DNA from 3 places in the Bacillus sp. DTU_2020_1000418_1_SI_GHA_SEK_038 genome. Region 3 is predicted to be linked to each of the others. Evidence: riboswitches for the same ligand, from Rfam matches in the RefSeq annotation. Region 3 holds a riboswitch; each other region holds the start of a gene.
What was found. A riboswitch is a leader RNA that binds a small molecule or an ion and turns the genes downstream of it on or off. The one in region 3 is predicted to bind thiamine pyrophosphate.
Positions count from the first base shown of each region.

Region 1: linked by a shared signal. The riboswitch ahead of RRV45_RS05890 (ABC transporter substrate-binding protein) and the one ahead of thiT (energy-coupled thiamine transporter ThiT) in region 3 are both predicted to bind thiamine pyrophosphate.
Region 2: linked by a shared signal. The riboswitch ahead of RRV45_RS05380 (thiamine phosphate synthase) and the one ahead of thiT (energy-coupled thiamine transporter ThiT) in region 3 are both predicted to bind thiamine pyrophosphate.

Region 1 is NZ_CP135435.1:1,188,170-1,192,769, reverse strand. It holds gene RRV45_RS05905 (DUF4179 domain-containing protein) at 1-863, shown strand, start outside; gene RRV45_RS05900 (cupin domain-containing protein) at 1,025-1,546, shown strand; gene RRV45_RS05895 (MBL fold metallo-hydrolase) at 1,605-2,453, opposite strand; TPP riboswitch at 2,664-2,773, shown strand; gene RRV45_RS05890 (ABC transporter substrate-binding protein) at 2,867-3,862, shown strand; gene RRV45_RS05885 (thiamine-binding protein) at 3,876-4,166, shown strand; gene RRV45_RS05880 (ABC transporter permease) at 4,166-4,600, shown strand, end outside.
Region 2 is NZ_CP135435.1:1,079,070-1,083,669, reverse strand. It holds gene RRV45_RS05385 (PAS domain-containing sensor histidine kinase) at 309-1,865, opposite strand; cyclic di-GMP riboswitch class I at 1,961-2,046, opposite strand; TPP riboswitch at 2,348-2,455, shown strand; gene RRV45_RS05380 (thiamine phosphate synthase) at 2,533-3,141, shown strand; gene thiS (sulfur carrier protein ThiS) at 3,158-3,358, shown strand; gene RRV45_RS05370 (thiazole synthase) at 3,362-4,135, shown strand; gene RRV45_RS05365 (ThiF family adenylyltransferase) at 4,132-4,600, shown strand, end outside.
Region 3 is NZ_CP135435.1:2,308,736-2,313,335, forward strand. It holds gene RRV45_RS11440 (aminotransferase) at 1-894, opposite strand, end outside; gene RRV45_RS11445 (GntR family transcriptional regulator) at 1,134-1,856, opposite strand; gene thiT (energy-coupled thiamine transporter ThiT) at 2,059-2,658, opposite strand; TPP riboswitch at 2,726-2,828, opposite strand; gene RRV45_RS11455 (AAA family ATPase) at 3,067-4,600, shown strand, end outside.

The DNA of each region.
Region 1 (4,600 bases), 1.1 Mb from region 3:
TTAAGCAAAATAGTAAAAGGCTGGAAGCTGGATTAACATATAGTTGGTTTGGGAAGGAGCCAACAAATCATATAGAAGATATCATAGAGGTAACCTCTAGTAATAATATCGACTACACAAATCCGAATTTCGAATTATCCATTACCTTTAAAGACGAACATGAGACAAAATTCAACATCCCTTTTTCATTGCATAAGAAAATTGCAAAAAGTAAAAATTACAAATTAGATCAAACTGTAGAAATCGATGATCAAAAATTGACCGTTAAATCACTGAGGATCTCTCCGCTTCGGGCAAAGCTTGATATCGCAGTCGATTCTGCAAACACCATGCAAATTTTGCAAATTAAAAGCATGCGTTTATTGGATGAAAAAGGCGAAGTATGGGGTACGATTACAAATGGATTTTCAGGTTTTGGAGGTATGCGTGACGCAGAAGCATCACTCTTTTTTCAAAGCAACTATTTTAGAGAGCCAAAGAACTTGACGTTGGAAATTAATGATGTGCAGGCATTGCCAAAAGGAAAGGATTATATCGAAGTCGATTTTCTAAAGAAGAAAGTCCTCTATATTCCCGACAATGTAAATGTAATTATCGGAATTGAAAGTAATAATACAATTCGTGCTAACTTTAAATCGAAAGAAGAAAATCATTTCTATCAAATGTTTTTCCAAGCAGTCGATGCAAACGGCAAGACTGTTTATACTAATGGTTCGAGTCATAGCAATAGAGATGGGATGGCAGAATCAACCTACACATTTGACACAAGCAATAAAACAAATCCGATTCGAATTTATTTCAATAGCTACGAAAAGTATTTAAAAGGATCTGCTGCTGTGAATATTCCCTTAATCATGAAATAGCCTTTTAAAAATATCGGGATTTTTCATTATATTAAAATAACCTTTATTAGTGAGATGTTTTTTGTTATACTTCACTGGTTCATTTAGTTTAACTGCGATGATCGCAGGATTATTTGTTTGGTAAGCTCAAGAGATTTGAATTTTTTTGGAGGTATTTTACTTTGAACAATCATGATGCACAATATTTTGTATCGAAACTTGGACTAGAGCCACACCCAGAAGGCGGATATTATAAAAGAACATTCGAATCTGGTGAAAGAACTTCTGATCAAGAATTAACAGTGAATTTTGAGGGGAAACGAAAGCTATATACGAGTATTTATTTTTTATTAACTTCTAATGATCTGTCCCATCTTCACCGCTTGAAATCTGATGAATTATGGTATTATCATGCTGGAAGTCCTTTAACGATTCATATTATTCATGAAAACGGAGAATATGAAGAGATAAAATTAGGATTAAATTTGGATAAAGGAGAAGTCCCTCAAGCTTTAGTTCCGAAAAATGCTATTTTCGGATCGTCTGTTATGGAAGAAGATACCTTCTCCTTAGTAGGCTGTATGGTTTCTCCAGGTTTTGAATTTCAGGACTTTGAATTGTTCACACAAGACGAGCTCCTTTCTCAATATCCTACGCATAAAGAGATCATTGAAAAGTTAGCATATAAAACCATTCCTGAGTAAGCTATAAACAACGGACCCCTGGTAAAGTAAATTTTACTAGGGGCCTTCTTTAACATATTTATTTTTTCTTCTGATTGCCGCTGACAAAATTTTGGATATACTCAAGCTGCTCTTCACTTGGTTCTGTCCCTCGTACTTCGTTAAACTTAGTGACAGCTGAATCAACAGAAACCTCTTCACCTACGATTTCTCCTATATTAATAAGATCATCCAAGAAGCTCCACATTTCCTCATACGTTTTTGGATCTTGATGTCCAGTTACATAACTATTGACATCATATTTTTTGATTTTTTCTAATAAGATGGTGAGTTCGTTCAGATCATAGCTCCATTCGCCACTATAAAAGTCCTGATAGATGCAATCTCCTAGAAACATCACTTTTTCATCAGGAACATAAATGATGGATGAATCCTGCGCATGGACTCCTCCAACATGTTCAACTACACAAGTTACGCCGCCCAAATCCATTTCGAACTTATCACTAAATGTTAAATCTGGCACCTGCAGCTCTAAATTATCCCTGCTCGGCATTTCTTTTTTGATATATTCACTGCAAAATTCGATCTCTTCACCCGTCTCAACTCGCGCATCTAGTGAAGCATCATCCCATTTAAGAGTTTTCAAATATTCCAATTTTTCTTTTGTTTCCTCATGGCTAATCGTTAATAATCCCATCGTTTTTATGCCAAAGATATGATCCCAATGCCAATGTGTGATAACAACAAACTTGACCGGCGGGATTTCCATTTTACCCACTAAATTAAGAAAATCCTTTGCATGTGCGGGCGAATTCCCTGAATCAACGACAACGCTAAAGTCATCCCCACAAATTAAACCTAATGCAGGACGGTCAGTTTCCGAATAATGTGGCATATAATACACTTTATTTGTAAGTTTTTTCAGCATTTAAGTACCTACTCTCGTGTTTTTTATTATTTTAACATAACAAACTCAAATTTCTAATACATATAGAGATTCCAGAATTGAATACAAAGATAAAATGAAAATTTAGCGGTTCTTGCTCAAGGTTGTCTATTCGCAAAAAGATTTCATATTTTAAGCTCCTTCGCCCTCTTATTATTTGATATAATAAAGTATCTGAAAAAATAAATAGCATTAGAATTGTGGGGGAACCGGTGTGACCGGTTGAGATTGGACCTGAGAGGTACTGACCCTTTGAACCTGATCTGGGTAAGACCAGCGGAGGAAACGTATTCGAATGAAGAATAGATATGTTTTTTCATGTACGCGCGGGTTCTCATCCGGGTGTTTTTTATTTTTTCTGGTAAAACATCATGAATACTTTGGAGGAAACGATCATGAAAAAGTTTATTGCAACGATGTTGACAGTCTTGCTTCTCGCAGGATGTGCTGGAGGAAAGGATTCGGCAGATCAACAGAAGGACAAGCTAGAGAAAAATGAAAAGGTAACGGTAGTTCTTGATTGGACGCCGAATACGAATCATACCGGTTTATATGTTGCTCAGGATAAAGGATATTTTAACGAAGAAGGCTTGGATGTTGAAATTATTATGCCTGGTGAAGCAGGAGCCGATCAGCTGGTCGCTTCGGGGAAAGCCGATTTTGGCGTAAGCTATCAGGAAAGTATTACACAAGCTCGTGTTCAAGGAGTTCCTTTAGTTTCAATCGCAGCAGTTATTCAGCATAATACATCAGGATTTGCCTCTCCAGCGGAGAAAAACATCACTTCTCCAAAGGATTTTGCGGGAAAAACATACGGGGGCTGGGGAGCACCAGTTGAAAAATCAGTGATTGCTTCATTAATGCAAGTCGAAAATGCCAACGTAGAAGATGTTTCCATTGTGAATATGGGAGATACAGACTTTTTTACAGCGGTAAAACGAGATGTTGACTTTGCATGGATCTACTATGGCTGGACAGGCATTGAAGCGGAACTTCGCGGAGAAAAGATTAATATGGTCTATTTAACCGATTATAGTAAGAAACTTGACTACTATACACCAGTCCTTGCAACAAATGAAAAGAAGCTTGAATCTAATCCGGAACAAGTGAAGAAATTTTTGAAGGCTGTTTCGAAAGGTTATAAATTTGCCATCGACAATCCATCCGATGCAGCTGATAGTTTATTAAAAGCAGCACCTGATCTTGATCAAGAGCTTGTGAAGAAAAGCCAGGAATGGCTGGCATCAAAATATCAAGATGATGCGCCAAGATGGGGTGAACAGAAACTTGAAGTTTGGGAAAACTATGCAAGCTGGATGTATGAAAATCAATTATTAGATAGTGAACTAGATGCACAAAAAGCCTATACAAACGACTATTTACCACAGTAAGGAGACTGGCAGGATGAACAATGCCCTAGTTAGCATTCAAATAATACCGAAAACAAAAAATGGCGAAGACGTGATTCCATATGTGGATGAAGCGATTAAAATTATTGAAGAATCAGGTGTGGCCTACAAAGTTTCTCCATTAGAAACAACGATGGAAGGTGAGCTTTCCTATCTTTTTGATGTGATTAAGAAAATGAATGAACGCATGATTGAAATGGGCAGCAGAAACGTGATTTCTCAAGTGAAAATTTTATATCAGCCAACAGGTATCACGATGAGTCAGTTAACGGAGAAGTATCAATAATGAAGCTGAAGCGACTTAAGGGATGGAGATCGGTTGTCGTTCTCCTTCTCTTCTTTTTCATTTGGGAGCTGGTAGTTAAAAAAGCCGGAATTCCAGAATGGCTGCTACCTGCGCCCTCAACCATTATGACGGAAGCGATTACAGGCTTTGCAAGTTTTTCTGAACACATGCTTTCAACGATAAAACTCGGGGTTACAGGGTTTGCGATTGGAGTTGGGATTGGCCTTTCCGCTGCTATCCTGCTCTATCTCTTGCCGTTTGTCCGAGAAGCTGTTTATCCGTTTCTGATTCTTTCACAAAATATTCCGGTGATCGTTCTCGCTCCATTATTGGTTATCTGGTTTGGTTTTGGGCTTTTGCCAAAAATGATTGTCATTACACTTGTTTGTTTTTTCCCTGTTACTATCGCAGCTCTTGATGGGTTTAAGCAAACA
Region 2 (4,600 bases), 1.2 Mb from region 3:
GATGCTTTTGTTGAAAAAAGGCTATATTATTTTCCTGCCTGCATTAAAAACACGCCGATCACGGCGTTTTTTTTGTGTTATTATGCGAATAGCCCTAGATAACAAACTGGCCATTAAAATAGAAAATGAGCGCTTATCCTTGTTCCAGGATTGCGCCCGTTCGTGGAATTTGGTGTTATTAATTTTCTCTTTTTCCTTTTGACTTTTACATCTTGTATTCAAAAGGGGTAAACAGAGCTTTCTTTTTCCTTCAAATTCTATTTGCGGAACTTTACATTCAGTATTACTTCTCCTCTAGTTCGAACTTATCAGGGAGTGACAAGCACCGGTTCACTTTTCCCAATAGGTAAAATAACATCAACAATGGTTCCTTTATTTATGGTGCTTTCTAGGCTTAGGGTGCCCCCATGTTCTTGAACAATTTTATGACTAATCATTAATCCTAATCCCGTTCCTTTTTCTTTCGTACTATAAAAAGGCTCACCAATACTTTTAATTCGATCTTCAGAAATGCCGCATCCTTGGTCAATAATCCTAAATCTAATATTGTCTGATTCGGATCGCATTGTTTGAATTTGAATTACGCCTCCATTTTCCATGGCTTCCACAGCATTTTGAAGAATATTGACAAAAACCTGTTTGATTTGATGCTCGTCACAATGAATAATTGGTAATTCGGAATCAGACTCTTGAACGATAGCAATATTTTTTAGTTTGGCACGTGTATTAATTAATGTAATTACATATTGCAAAAGTTCATTAATATCAGTCGGTGCCAATTTACTTGCTTGTGGTTTAGAAAGTGATAAGAATTCTTGTATTATTTTTTCTATACTATCAATCTCAGACAACATAATTTCAAGATAGTTTGGTTTGTCTATTTCCATTTGCATAAGCTGCAGAAAACCCTTTATCGAAGTAAGAGGGTTCCTAATTTCATGTGCAACACCTGCAGCCAATTGCCCTACTAGTGATAGCTTTTCCGTTTTTCGTATAAATTCATCTACCTTCTTTCGCTCAGATATATTACGCCCTACAACAACAATATGTTCTAATTTATCACTCTCCCCAATTACAGGGGTTCCCTGAGCTTCTACGTAAACCCACTCACCATCAGCATTTTCACACCGAAACTCGACTTGAAATGGTAACTTAGTTGAAATCATTTGAAAAAATTGTTCATATACCCTCAGAGAATCGTCAGGATGAACCAAATCAAAGGCCGATACTCCTATATACTTTTTTGGATCAAACCCCAATACCTTTTCATGCGAAGGGGATGCATAAATAACTCTTCCATCTATATCCCAGAGTCCAACTAAATCCAACATGTTCTCTGTAATAAGACGATAATTGTCCTCACTCAACTTTAGAGCATTTTCTACCCGCTTCCTTTCGGTAATATCAACACATGAACCAATGATTTCAACTACCTCACCTTTTTTTCTAATAGGCCGCAACGATGCCAGGTAGTAAACACCATTTATTCCCCCTTCGTACGTGACGTTATCTTCGCCTTGCCAAGCTCGCCAATAATATTGAATAACCGTTTCTGCATCAAGATGTGGAAGGAAATCACATAATTCGTTTCCAATAATCTTTTCAGGGAAAAGATCCATTCGATATAGTAACCTTCCATCACACAGAGTATGAATAAATCTATCGCCATCCTTAATAAACTTAAAAATCATCCCTTGCTGCAGTCTGATTGTATCTACTAACTCTTGATTGTAAGTTTTTAGAGACTCCTCTTTCCATCTTTGATTAGATAATTCACGCGAAAATTTTTTCTTTATACGGGTCCAAAAGAAGACAAGTATGAAAACAACCACTATTGCAAGTATAAAACCTATAATCAGTTCCACTTTGTACCACCTCAAAATCTTACACTTTATCCCTCGTTAACGTACAAAAAATCCACCTAAAAAAAAGTGGATTTAATTAATGAGTATCCATCTTCATCTTTGTCTCGACCATCATAGCAAAAATGCCTTAAATCCGTAGCTTTCCGTCCCCTACCTTTTGATAGGTTTGCAATTATCGAAAGCTTTACTGTAGGTATATTTACTCACTCCAAGTATAGCATCATTATATTTAAGAACCAATTCCTTTATTACAAAATATTTCCTCAGACTGTTTTATTTACAACAGCTGATTGTGCTAATTTTTTCGTTTCAATGGATTCCCAAATTACAAATTATATTGCATGGGAAAGGAAAGTAATCCCTGTTAAGAAAAACCTCCTCGTTCCATTTTGTTTCTATCTGTTTAGGAGTTTGATTGTTTCGCATACTTCCATAATTATAGCTTATATGTTATGATTCCTATAGTCAGAAAATTGTAAATGTGAAATCACTAGGGGAATCCTTTTAAAGGACTGAGAGAAGAGTGTACTCTGATACCCTTATAACCTGATCAGGTTTGAGCCTGCGTAGGGAAGTGCTATGTTACTTTATTTTTTATTTAAAGTACCACTTTCCTTGCTTAGGAGAGTGGTTTTTTTATTTGTTAGGGGGAATGTGATTGAAGCTGATGGCCGTGACGAATGATCGGTTAAAGGTGGATCATCTAACTAAAATCATGATTAATATAGATCCGTTCGTAGATTATTTCATCATCAGGGAACGGACGAAAACAGCCAATGATTACATAGAGTTGATCGCTGCATTGACTGAAGAAAAAGTCAGTAAGGATAAATTAATTGTGAATGACAGGGTGGATGTAGCTCTTGTTTCGAATATTCAACGGGTGCAGCTTCCAGGCCACGGGCTTGCCGTTTCGCAGGTGAAAGACCATTTCCCCCAGTTACTCGCAGGACGTTCAGTACATTCTGCTATAGAGGCTGAACACGCTTCGTATGCGGGCGCTGATTGGCTGCTATATGGACATGTATTTGAAACGAACTGCAAAAGTGGCTTAGAACCCCGCGGGCTTTCGGAACTTCAAGAAATCTCGAAAAAAGTGATGGTTGATTTGTATGCAATTGGAGGGATTAAACCGGAACATATCGACATGCTGCACCATATCGGGGTAAATGGGATCGCTGTCATGTCAACGATCTTTGAAAGCGATGATCCGGTATCCGCTGCAAAGGAATATTACGAGGCTTGTCAACAAGCTATTTGCTTATCAAAAGGATAATAGGAGCTGAATTTTAATGAGTATTACACTAAATGGTCAAGCATATACGCTGCCCGAAGATGTTTCAACCGTTCAGCAATTACTCCAGCATTTGGAGCTCTCCAAGCGGATCGTGATTGTTGAAGTAAATAAGGAAATTGTTCAAAAAGACCAATATAATCGCCCCATTCGCGAACGTGATCAAGTAGAGATGATCCATTTTGTAGGAGGAGGATGAAGAATGAGCATGTTAAAAATAGGAGATAAAACCTTTCAATCAAGACTTTTATTAGGGACAGGAAAGTATCCATCTTTTGAAATTCAAAAGGAAGCGGTCCGCGTGTCCGATGCTGATATTCTTACATTTGCCGTAAGAAGGATGGACGTTTTCGAGCCATCGCAGCCAAATTTCCTGGAAATGCTTGACTTATCCAAATATACTTTACTTCCAAACACGGCAGGAGCCAAAACAGCTGAAGAAGCGGTACGGACGGCGAAACTGGCCAAAGCATCAGGGCTGTGTGACATGATAAAGGTCGAAATTATCGGCTGCGACCGAACGCTTTTACCTGACCCTGTAGAAACGTTAAGAGCGTCTGAGATGCTGTTGGCAGAAGGGTTCACTGTACTTACCTATACATCGGACGATGTTGTCTTAGCAAGAAGGTTGGAAGAGCTTGGTGTTCATGCGGTCATGCCAGGTGCATCACCGATCGGCTCCGGAAGAGGAATTTTAAATCCGCTTCATTTGAAATTTATTATTGAACAATCTTCCGTTCCTGTTATTATCGATGCTGGTATTGGTTCACCAAAAGATGCAGCATATGCTATGGAACTTGGAGCTGATGCCGTTCTGTTGAATACCGCAGTATCCGGTGCGAAAGATCCTATAAAAATGGCTGAAGCGATGAAGCTCGCCATCGAAGCAGGCCGTTTAGGTTATGAAGCAGGCCGGATTGATGAAAGGGATTATGCTGTGGCAAGCAGTCCGCTTGAAGGATTGCTCCCATCGTGAACAGCCGCTATTCAAGACAGGAATTATTTGAACCGATTGGAGAAATAGGCCAAAAGAAAATTAGCCAGGCTCACATTTTAATCATTGGCGCAGGGGCGCTTGGCTCGGCAAGTGCAGAAATGCTTGTACGCGCGGGCGTCGGGAAGCTCACGATTGTTGACCGGGATATCCTTGACTGGAGCAATTTGCAACGGCAGCAGCTTTATACAGAGAAAGATGTAATAGACCAGCTTCCTAAGGCTGTTGCTGCCAAGAAGCGGCTAAGTGAAATCAACAGCACGGTTGATGTAGAAACAATTGTAGCTGATGTCACAGTAGAAAATGCAGAAGAGCTTGTCAGCGGAAAAACGTTGATTGTAGACGCAACAGATAATATAGAAACGAGACTGTTAATGAATGATGCTTCAAGGAAGCTGGGCATTCCATTTTTTATGGGAGCGGTTGTTGCCAGTTATGGATTAACTT
Region 3 (4,600 bases):
TGTTGCTCCAAGCGGCAAATACCCGCTTGTTAAACCTTTTGCCATTGTAATAATGTCAGGCTGGACCCCATCTGAATGCATGAATCCAAACATTTTTCCGGTCCTTCCAAATCCTGAAACCACTTCATCCATAATCAGGAGAACATCGTGTTTTTTACAGATTTCAGAAACTCTCTGGAGATAGGACGGAGATGGTACAATAACCCCTCCTCCTGAAATGAATGGTTCCATGATGACTGCTGCTACAGTTTCTGATCCCTCCCATGCAATGATTTGATCGATAAAATCGGCAGCCACCTTATCACAGTCCGTCACTTCATCACCGAATGGGCATCGATAGCTGTATGGCAGAGGAACATGCATGAAACCTGGCATACTTGGACCATATTTATATCTTCTATTTGCCTGCGCAGTTGCACTAAGGGCACCTAAGGTTGTTCCATGATAGGCACGGTAGCGGGAAATGATTTTATGTTTTTCTGGATTTCCATTTTGAAAATGGTATTGTCTAGCAATTTTGAATGCGGTTTCATTTGCTTCCGAACCGCTGTTTGAGAAAAAGGTTCTGTATGAATCACCAAGAAGGTTACTAATTTTTGCGGATAATTGGATGGCTGGAATGTGACTTAACGTAAGAGGAAAATAAGAAAGCTTCATCATTTGTTCGGCTGCTGCATCAACAATTTCTTTCCGTCCGTGGCCTAAATTTAAGCACCATAATCCGGATACTCCATCTAAATAACGATTTCCGTCAATGTCAGTAAACCAGGCTCCTTCACCTGACTCTGCAACCATTGTTTTTCCGCCTTCAACAAAGCGGCTCATAGCATGCCATAAATGATCTTGGTCTTGTTTTACTAATTGATCGTTTACGTTTATTTGAAGATTCGTCATGTATTACGTGCCTCCTTTAATTATATTTGTCTCTTGTCATCATAACATCATGTCGTCCGTACCAGTTGAGAAATGATGATCTCATGACTTATTAAAACACAATCATTTTAAATTTTCAATATATTCTAAATAAAATAATAATATTTTTTGACAAAAAATTAATCTACAAACTTTAGTAGACTATAATTTTATGTTGTATGATACTATTAGGTCTCTTGGATTAAGCACTCACTGCCCTTTTATGTGTGTTTTTTGGACAGGTTAATTCGAAATGAATACATATCAGCTCGAAATGAAGCAATATAATATTCAATTAATTGATCATCGACATCCATCAATAGTCTTTCTGTATTTAATACATTTGTATTTTCAGGCAAGCCTAATAATTCGGCATCTCCCTTTGAAAGGAAACTGCTCGTAATAATTTGTTTTGCCTCCGATAATTTAATGTGTAAATTTTGTTCTAAAATATCAAAAAGTGTGCCTTTATCAATATCATATTTTGCCAGTTGCTCTCCAATTTCTACAGGATAATATTGAATTTCAATGGCTAACGGCTGATCATCCGCATACCGAATTCTTTTAATATAATACGCCTCTTGAAACCCTGTCGTATCAATAATTTCTTGTGGAGGAATAACCCGTCCATGCTCAATTAATTTGGCATCGGGCTTCATACCCATTTTACGTATGGTGTCTGTCGTACTTGTTAAATTGCCAAGCCATTCTTCAATCGGTTTGGTTGAAATAAAAGTTCCTTTTCCGTGAACCTTTTCAAGCACCCCTTCACGAACTAGATGAGAAACAGCTTCCCTTACAGTACTTCTGCTTACCTTATACCTATCCATTAGTTCTCTTTCACTGGGAATCTTTTCTTTATAAAATCCTTCATTTATTAATTCTTGAATTCCGTCCTTTAATTGGATATGGAGGGGGATTGGACTTTTTGGATCTAATTCCATATTATCTTCTTACCTCCTTATTATAAGTTGAACATATTATCTATCATCATTATTAATAATCATAGAATATTATGAGTGTGTTTTAAAGTAAAATAGATACACTTTTTACATTATTTATTCTTTTTAGAAAAAACATCTTTTTATAGGTATAAAAATACGCTTCTAATAATCAGAAACGTATCTTTATGAGAAGAGCAGTGTATTAAGATGCTTTGTTATGTGTGATTAACAATGTATCGTCTTTTCTAATGATTAATCGAGGTGCTGTTGAAACTAATAGAACAACAACGATTGAGCACAATACCCATGCTCCAAGCATTGTAACTCCGTTTGCTGCGAATGAGAATAAAGCTGGCGACATACCTTCAGGTGCATATTCGCCAAAGAAAATAACGCCTGCAAGGAAATGCCAGAAATAACGAGCAAGGCTTCCTGCAAATACGGCAGCAACCATCCAGCCTAATGCCTTCTTCTTAGAGCCGAATCTGATCTCTTTTTGAATTAAGTTATAGAATAGTCCAGCAAATCCAATACAGGCAAAGGCAATAAAATATTCAATAAATGCTTGTGTTGGAGTGGCAATCCAGGCGTCCCCCATTGCAATTTGCAAGACTCCCCAAAGCAACCCAGATAGCAAGCTAACCTTAAAACCCCAGCGAAAGGCAAGAATGAAAATTGGGACCATCGCAATTGAAATGGAAACTGATGGCATTGGTTTAATCGAAGGCAATAAGTCTAAGACAATGGCAAATGCTGCGAAAAAAGACGCCTCAATTAATGCAAGCAAACCTAATTTTTTCATAAAAAAATCTCCCCTTTTGTGTATTCCGTTACCTCAAGGGGAGAATAGAAAAACATCAGAAATAAACGTTCTATTCATGCCACATTCCTGCGCTAGAATTATCTAACAGGTTCGAAGGGTCAGAACAGTTATCTGTTCACTCTCAGCATAAAGCTCCCCTTGTGGTTACGTATATGTAATTTTGATCCAACATCAGTATAGTATAGTTTCCAACATTTGTGAAGGAGAATCTCTATTATCCTTTTGCTCTTCAAAATATGGCCATTCCCCTCACGAATTACATGAAAGTGTCCGTCACATCATCTGTAAATTTTTTTCCAGTTATTTCACCATTTTACATGAATATTGACCTATCCCTGTCTTTAAATATTACTTATACTAGTTAGGTACAGTAAGGAGGGAAAATAGTTGAAATTACAATTTAGAAAAGCTTCAACGATTGTACCAATTATTGTTGGATTCTTGGTGATTTTGGCTTCGGTTATATGGGCTGTTCAGGAAGGAAATAAAGAAATAGCCATTCCCTTTTCTTCTGTTGAGAAGTTATTAGCCTCACAAAATGGAGAAATGGTTGCCATTAATGAGCATAAAAACGGTAAACTGACAATTGTTACGAGCGAGGGTGAATTTGAGTCTCATGTGCCTCCGAACAGTCAGATAATTGATAAATTAGTAGAAAACTATAATGTTCAATATACATTTTCTTCAAGCAGCCCATATACACCATGGATACTTGGCGGGCTAGTTGTTTTACTAATAGTAATTGGTGTTTATTTATATAAATCAGGAAAAGGCGGACTTGGTGCTGCAAACACTATGAAGGAAAGTGTATCAAAAGCAAGACCACTCCCTTCTATTTCCCTTGCAGATGTTGGCGGGATTCAAGGTGAGATGAAGGAAGAAATTATGCAAACACTTTCAACTCTTAAAGATCCAGAACGTTCATTGAAAATGGGGGTAAATCCGCCAAAAGGAATATTATTATATGGACCTCCAGGCACAGGTAAAACCTTGCTGGCACAAGCCATTGCGAAGGAGCTTGGGGCGACCTTCTTTTCTACAAGCGGTTCAGCCTTTAATGAAATGTTTGTTGGAGTTGGCGCATCTCGTGTCCGTACTTTATTTCAAAATGCTAGAAAACAGAAGCCTGCTGTCATTTTTGTCGATGAAGTGGATGCACTTGCCGGCAAAAGAAAGCAGCACGGCGGCGAAGAAAGCGAAAAAACATTGACCGAGCTTCTTGTTCAATTAGATGGCGGTCATTCGAATGATGGAATTCTTTTCATCGCAGCAACAAACCGTAAGGATATGCTCGATGATGCATTCCTCCGACCTGGACGAATTGATTTCTCATTTAATGTACCACTTCCAGACACAAAAGGAAGGAAAGAGATTATTGACATTCATACGAAAAATCGTGTGTTAGCGGCTGATGTCATGAGTTCACTTGATGAGCTGGCAGAGAGCACATCAGGATTTTCAGGAGCCGACCTCCATTCTCTTTTTGAAACTGCAAGCAGAAGAGCGGTGAGAAATGGACAAAATGTTATAGCTAAAGAGGATTTAGATTTTGCACTAGACCGAACCATTCTAGGAAGCTCAACAAGATCACTTCAAGATCAAAATACAAAAAATCGTGTGGCTATTCATGAAGCAGGACATGCCCTTGTTGCTGCTATTACGAAGCCGGGTTCTGTTCGTAAAGCAACGATTATTCCTCGCGGACAAGCGCTTGGATATGTGGCCCCAATTCCGAAAGAGATGCATCTATCAACGACAAGCGACATGCTTGACCAAGTTGCTATGATTCTCGCTGGTGGTGTTGCTGAGCGCATTTACTTAGGAGAACATAGCATTGGTGTAAGTGGCGATGTGCAGCAAGCGAAGCAAATCATTGAACAGATGGTTGACACTGGCTTGCTTGAAGATGGATTTACTCTTA